DNA from 2 places in the Paenibacillus sp. AK121 genome. Region 2 is predicted to be linked to the other one. Evidence: predicted binding sites of a transcription regulator. Region 2 holds the regulator's gene; the other holds the start of a gene.
The links. The regulator NrdR, encoded in region 2, represses ribonucleotide reductase genes. The targets are predictions, from matches to a motif close to AACACNATATATNGTGTT.

Region 1: a site for NrdR is predicted at 2,309-2,326, ahead of nrdI (class Ib ribonucleoside-diphosphate reductase assembly flavoprotein NrdI). Genes of this name have one in related genera too.

The regions. Positions count from the first base shown of each region.
Region 1 covers NZ_JAHPJM010000007.1:280,378-283,794, forward strand. The annotation lists gene nrdE (class 1b ribonucleoside-diphosphate reductase subunit alpha) at 1-1,797, opposite strand, end outside; gene nrdI (class Ib ribonucleoside-diphosphate reductase assembly flavoprotein NrdI) at 1,784-2,143, opposite strand; gene KSP24_RS15505 (GNAT family N-acetyltransferase) at 2,756-3,316, shown strand; gene KSP24_RS15510 (MFS transporter) at 3,319-3,417, shown strand, end outside.
Region 2 covers NZ_JAHPJM010000007.1:110,478-113,894, reverse strand. The annotation lists gene KSP24_RS14650 (GNAT family N-acetyltransferase) at 1-406, opposite strand, end outside; gene KSP24_RS14645 (CD3324 family protein) at 557-823, opposite strand; tRNA gene KSP24_RS14640 (tRNA-Lys) at 1,251-1,323, opposite strand; tRNA gene KSP24_RS14635 (tRNA-Ala) at 1,335-1,410, opposite strand; gene nrdR (transcriptional regulator NrdR) at 1,541-2,008, opposite strand; gene KSP24_RS14625 (alpha/beta-type small acid-soluble spore protein) at 2,114-2,338, shown strand; gene KSP24_RS14620 (lytic transglycosylase domain-containing protein) at 2,457-3,020, opposite strand; gene coaE (dephospho-CoA kinase) at 3,017-3,417, opposite strand, start outside.

The sequences.
Region 1 (3,417 bases), 170 kb from region 2:
GGTACGAGTTTCAATCTGTTCGACAATCGGCATAACGCTGGACGTTGCATTTTGAATATACGAAATGCTGGCAGTGGGAGCAATCGCCATACGGTAGGCGTGATACAGACCGTTCTTCATGACGTCTGCTTTAAGTGTGTCCCAGTCTGCTTGAGTCGGAATATAAATATCCTTGAACAGCTCTTGCACACGTGCCGTTGTCGGACGATAATCTGTGTTCAGATATCGGTCAAAATATACACCTGTCGCATAATCCGATTCCTCAAATCCATAGAAGCTTTGTCCGGCTGCTTTTGCGATTTCCATACTCTTTTCGATGGAATGATAGTTCATCGTCATGAAGAAGGTACGGACAAAATCCTTCGCTTCATTGCTTTCATATGCAATCTTGTTCTTGGCAAGGTAGCCGTGCAGATTCATGACACCCAGACCAACGGAATGCATTTCACGGTTCGCTTTCGCAACACCTGGTGCATTAGCCACTTGGGTCATATCGCTGACCGAAGTGAGAGCAATCATACCCTCGTGAACGGACTCGCGGATTTTGCCGTGCTCCATCACATTTACAATGTTCAGGGAAGCCAGGTTACAGCTTACATCCCGGCGAATAATATCCTGTTGTCCATAATCGGCAATCTCAGAAGTTTCCTGTAGCTGGAAGATTTCCGTGCACAGGTTTGACATTTTGATTTGGCCCACGTTTTTAAGAGCATGCGCCTGATTTGCGTTACTCTTATTCATAATATATGGATAGCCAGACTCCAACTGAATCATGGCAATTTTCGTCAGCATATCACGTGCGCTCATCGCTATTTTTTTCTTCACTCGATCGTCAGCGAGCAGTGTATCGTACATTTCATCCAGATCCATGTCGTCCAAATGCGTTCCATAAGCCTTGAACACACTATAAGGTGCAAACACATGCAGCGGTTCATTATCTTGAGCCAGCTTGTAAAAGCGGTTGGGCACCAGCAATCCGATCGAAAGTGTCTTAAGGCGTACTCTTTCATCGGCATTAATTTTTTTACTATCCAGGAACTCCAGCACGTCCCATCCGAATATGTTGTAATAGGCAGCGCCAGAGCCTTTACGTTGACCCATTTGATCCGCGTAGGAGAAACCATCTTCCATCAGCTTCAGCACAGGCATAATACCTTTTGCTGCGCCTTCTACACCTTTAATCGCCTCACCGCGTGACCGCAGCTTCGACAGGTTAACCGCCACACCGCCGCCAATTTTGGACAATTGCATGCAAGTGTTCAGTACATAGTTGATTGAGTTCAAAGAGTCGTCCATTTCGAGTAGGAAACAGGATACCAATTCCCCACGACGGCTTTTGCCAGCGTTCAGGAAAGTTGGTGTAGCTGGCTGGAGACGTTGCTCCATCATCGAGCGGGACAACAGGCGGGCCGTATCGGCGTTGCCGCGTCCCAAATGCAGGGCGACAGCAGCCACCCGGTCAGGGTAGTGTTCCAGGTAGACTTTACGGTCATTACTCTTCATTGCATAATCGGTATAAAACTTGGATGCTGCCATATAAGAAGGAAATTTAAAATTATAGCTATGAGTGATATGGAAAATATCGTTGATTTCATCAGCCGTATAGCTGTTATAGAAATTTTCGTAATAATCATTCTCAATCATATACAGCACTTGAGCAGCTGTGTCAGCAAACTTCAAACTCCGTTCTTGAACTTCCTTCATAAATTCTGCTACAGCCTCTTGGTCCTTTTCCAATTGGAAAAAGCCGTCTGTATCGCGTTTCATCAACATGTTGTTCAATTCAATATGCCGCAACTCGGCTCACCTCCTGTTTAAAACGCTCTACATCTCCGAACGTTCCAGATAATTCAAATTTGCTAATCACGGGGACATTATAATGGTCGGCAATCAAATCCGCACTTTTGGCAAATTTGTCACCCCAGTTACGGTTGCCGCTTGCAGCTACACCAACAAGGTTTTGTGCATTTTTTTTCAAAAATGAAGATACCCTCTCAGGTATCTGTCCAAACCCGGTTGTATATGTAATGAGTACGTAAGGTTCTTCTATAGTCATTTGTTCCTCAATCTGAACAGCCGGAAGCTTGAGCTTGTTTATAAATCTTTTTACATTGCCGGTCTTGGAATCATAAGCAATCAGCATGGTGTGCAACCTCCTTAACAATTAACGAAAAAAAGAAAACGGCATTGCCAAGAGACCCATCATAGCTGTAATCCCTTGCTGGCTGCGCCATTTAAGATTTTTGACTCTATATTTACATGTATTTTCATACCTGTATCTTCAAGATATCGGGCATAAATACGTTTTTACACTATATTTAGAGTACATTCTCTATTTTATATCTATATATAGTTTTGTCAATCGGTCTAGAGAGGCTCAGAGGACCTAGATCCGGTGTAAGTCCAAGCAGGGTGCGGAAAAGAGCAAAAGAACTTTTTTTTCGTAAGTATGTTAAAAAAGTATTGGAGTTTTTGAGGCTGGAGATGTACGATTTGTCAATGGGCAATAGAATGTAAAATTTACATTTTACTGTAGAAAGGATGAAGTAGATGGAAAGTGGTTTTATGGAGGAGGTGAACGTAAGGAGCTGAAGGTAAAGGGTTCGGATTTCGGAATGATTATAATCGGGGATCGCGGGGAGGTTCATTATAAAGGTACACGTTTTCTGGAGTTTGTGAGATTAATGGGAGCGTAAAGGGATGGCGAGGTGTTAGAGTATTACCAGAACAAATACATATAGGGAGGAAGCTGACGATGCCACATATCATTGGAGCACGAATTGTTTTAAGAGAGTACCGTCAGGAGGATATACCTGATATCCGAAGATGGGTCAATGACCCGGAAATCACACATGGTTTAAGCGACATATTTATCTATCCGCATTCACTGGCTAATAGTGAATCGTTTGTACAGATGATGATTGACGGCAACTCTGAGATCAAGGGCTTTATCATTGCTCATAAAGACACATTGGACTATATTGGACAACTTGATTTATTCAAAATCAACTGGGTGAATCGGCATGCCACCCTTGGGATTGTAATCGGGCGTGACAGTGACCTGGGCAAGGGCTATGGGCGGGAAGCAATCCGGCTGATACAAAAATTTGCGTTTCATTCGCTGAACCTGCATCGGCTGGAACTGGAGGTGTATGCGTTCAATGAACGTGCATATCGTTGCTATCTGGCATGTGGCTTTAAGGAGGAAGGGCGGCTACGGGAAAAGCTATTCAGGGAAGGACAGTACTATGACATTATTCAGATGGGAATGTTGCGAAGTGAGTATGAGGCTGTAGAGAAAACAAAGGAATCCTGAAAGTGAGGCCACATAAGCTATTTTACTCCGTCAGCTTTCTGCAATTTTTTATGAGTGAAATCACGGGAACTACGCTTATTCTATTTCTATTAGCTAAAGGA
Region 2 (3,417 bases):
TTTTCAAAAGCTCCTTCAGTTGCTCTCCATCCTCGTTTACGATTATATCTAAAGTAGCTACATTCTCACCATGTAAAGCTAATTTCAATTCAGCATAATCTATTAATTCATTTAGAAATTCATTTGAAAAATCACGATCAGCAAGCTGGAAATAAGCTTCACCTATGTTATCTTCTCCTTCCGGGTGAACAACAGCAATAATTTCATTATGCTCATCCTCCCAAATTCCAACAGTCTCAGGCCATGTTTCAAATGTGTTGTGCATAATTTGTCCCCAATATCTACAGAAATTCCAGCGATCTATGAACCAATTTTTAAGGTCAGGACTGCTTTTCAGCGACTGTTTCAAAAAATCTCCAACCCTTAAAAAGTCATGTGCTTCAAATTTTTTCTGAGTATACTTCATTATTTACCTCCTGCTCTTCTATATTGACTTTATTGTAATGATTCTGGAAGGTCTGATATATGCCAAGTTCTTTTATCAAATGTTTGTAACGTTATACTTATAAAAGTGGATAACAAAAACCCACAGATCTTCTCTGTGGGCACCTATTTTTTATTTTTTTGAATATACGATTTTCTTAATGCGATCTGTAGACAGTCCATATTGTTCTGAGAGCTCGTCAATGGACACTCCCACACTGAATTTTGCACGTATCTCTTTGTTCCGAATGAGATAATAATGGGCTGCCCCAGAGCTTTCTCCCCATCGCCTGCGCTCACTCGGACGATTGGGGATATAAATGAGTTCTCCTTGTATATACCGCTGAACTTCCTTAAGTAGATCATCAGGAAGCAAATCAGTTGCCTTCAAATAATTCATTTCGGCTCGCTCCTTAAAATAAATTGGTATTTTAAGGGCAAAGCCTGCGTCTGCAAACAACTAATTCTTCAAGCGAAATATATTTGCTCCACACCAAGCTTCGCCTTGTTTATTCCGCAGGCTTTGCATGGAGCTGATTGAGTACGAAACCAATGATAGGATACATCGTTCCCCCTCCTCTCAAGTATCATCTGGTTTTCACTGTTTCCAGTTCGTGTCCAGTTCAATGATTAGGAACTCAACTCATGTTATTGTAAAATACGAACTGCGTTGAAACAACGATCAAAGTTACACTCACAAACAATGGGTTGCTATTTATAATCAAACTCGATAAGCGCTCATTCAACCCTTACCTGCCCTTGGTTAGGCTGGAAACAGATCTATGAACAACAAAAAAAACGGCATTTCTGCCGTTTTTTCTAAAGAATGGACTCTCAGGGACTCGAACCCTGGACCAATTGATTAAGAGTCAACTGCTCTACCAACTGAGCTAAGAGTCCATATAAAATTATGGTGGAGCCTAGGGGGATCGAACCCCTGACCTCATCGCTGCCAGCGATGCGCTCTCCCAGCTGAGCTAAGGCCCCGTCACATGTAAATGAATTAACGTTTCAAGCGACTTCTATATCATATAAAATATTCGACCCTGTGTCAATACTTTTATAAAAAAAATATAATCCTCTTCCCACCACGGCCCTAAAAAGATACAGTCAGCGATCAGTCGCTGTCTGTATCTTTGGATAACAGTGTTTTCAGTTCCTTCATAAACATATTGATGTCTTTGAACTGCCGATAGACGGACGCAAAGCGTACGTAGGCGACTTCATCCACAGGATAGAGCTGTTCCATGACTAGCTCACCAATCTGCTGGCTATCCACCTCTGTGGCTGCTGTGTTGCGAATAGCGTTCTCCACCTGAGATACGATCAGATCGAGCTGCTCGACTGATACTGGACGCTTCTCACAGGCACGAATGAGACCGCGCAGCATTTTATCACGGCTAAACTCTTCACGGCTGCCATCTTTTTTGATGACCATCAGTGGGGTCTCTTCTACCATTTCAAAGGTGGTAAAACGCCTGGCACACTGTTCGCATTCGCGACGGCGGCGGATGGACTTATTATCATTCGCTGGTCGCGAATCCAACACTTTCGTGCCATTGTAGGCACAATACGGGCACTTCATAATCTCATCACTTCCTTTTTCCAATAAATTCCCGAAGCTTTTTAGTAATAATTTTGTCGAAACGGATCATAATATGTTTACCACGTCGCGAGGAGGTGAACAACAATGGCACAAGGAAACAATGGCAACTCCAACAACCTGGTAGTCAGCAGATCCTCCGGTGCTCTGGAGCAAATGAAATATGAAATCGCTCAAGAGCTGGGTATCAGCATTCCTCAAGATGGATACCAAGGTAACATGACTTCCTATGAGAACGGTTCGATCGGGGGCTACATCACAAAACGCCTCGTAACGATCGCCGAACAACAATTGGCAGGTCAATACCAATAATCTCGGTAATAATCAAGAAGTAATACGAAAAAGTGTAGGGATAGGCTGCTAAAAACAGCCTGTCCTGCGCTTTTTTCATTTTATAGCGAAAAGGCTCATATTGTCATTAACCTGTCACTTAAAACTCATTATAAATTTTTGTATATTGCCTGTAATAGTAGATGACTCGCTGTACATAATGCCGTGTCTCACCAAAAGGGATTTGCTTAATGGACTCTTCTTTGCCATCCCACACCCCTTGATCCAGCCACTCCTTAACTTTACCTGGACCAGCATTGTATGCCGCTACGATGACCACAGGATTATCCTGAAACTTCATAGACAGGTTATGCAGATACCAGGTTCCCAGCTCAATGTTGGTGCCGGGCTCGTGCTTTACACTGTCCAGCGGGACCTTCTGAATCTGGGCACTGTCCATAATCCAATTGGCGGTATTCGGCATAATCTGCATAAGCCCCAGTGCACCCTTGTGTGACTGCTTGCTGGTTTTAAAGTTTGTTTCCACACGGATAATAGACGCCACCAAAAATGGGTCCACTTCATACGTCTGAGAATATTGCCGAATTTCATCCTTATATTGAATCGGGTAAAACCATGACATCCAATTGGAATTGAGGAACAGAATCAGGACAAATCCGACAAACAAAATGAGCAGGACTCTTTTCTTACGTAAAATGTTCATGCAAGTCCCTTTCGCTGCCAAAACTGATCAATTTGCCGCTTCGTCTCAGTCTGTGTTCCGCTATTATCAATAACAATATCAGCCAAACTTTTTTTCTGCTCGATATCCATTTGTGCGGACAGGCGAAGCTCGGCTTGCTCTTCTGTCAGACCGTCTCTAAGCATCAGACGTCGGAGCTGAATATCACGTGGTACATATACAACCATAATTTCCTCGTACAGGCTCTCCAGCCCAGACTCATACATTAACGGGATATCTGCCAAAACAAGCTTGTCCGGCTGCTCCCGTTCATAAGCTTCCATGCGCAGACGCATTTCCTCACGAATAGCAGGATGCGTAATATCGTTAAGTGCCTGTCGCTGAACAGGGTCTCCGAATACAATCTCTCCCAGTCTTT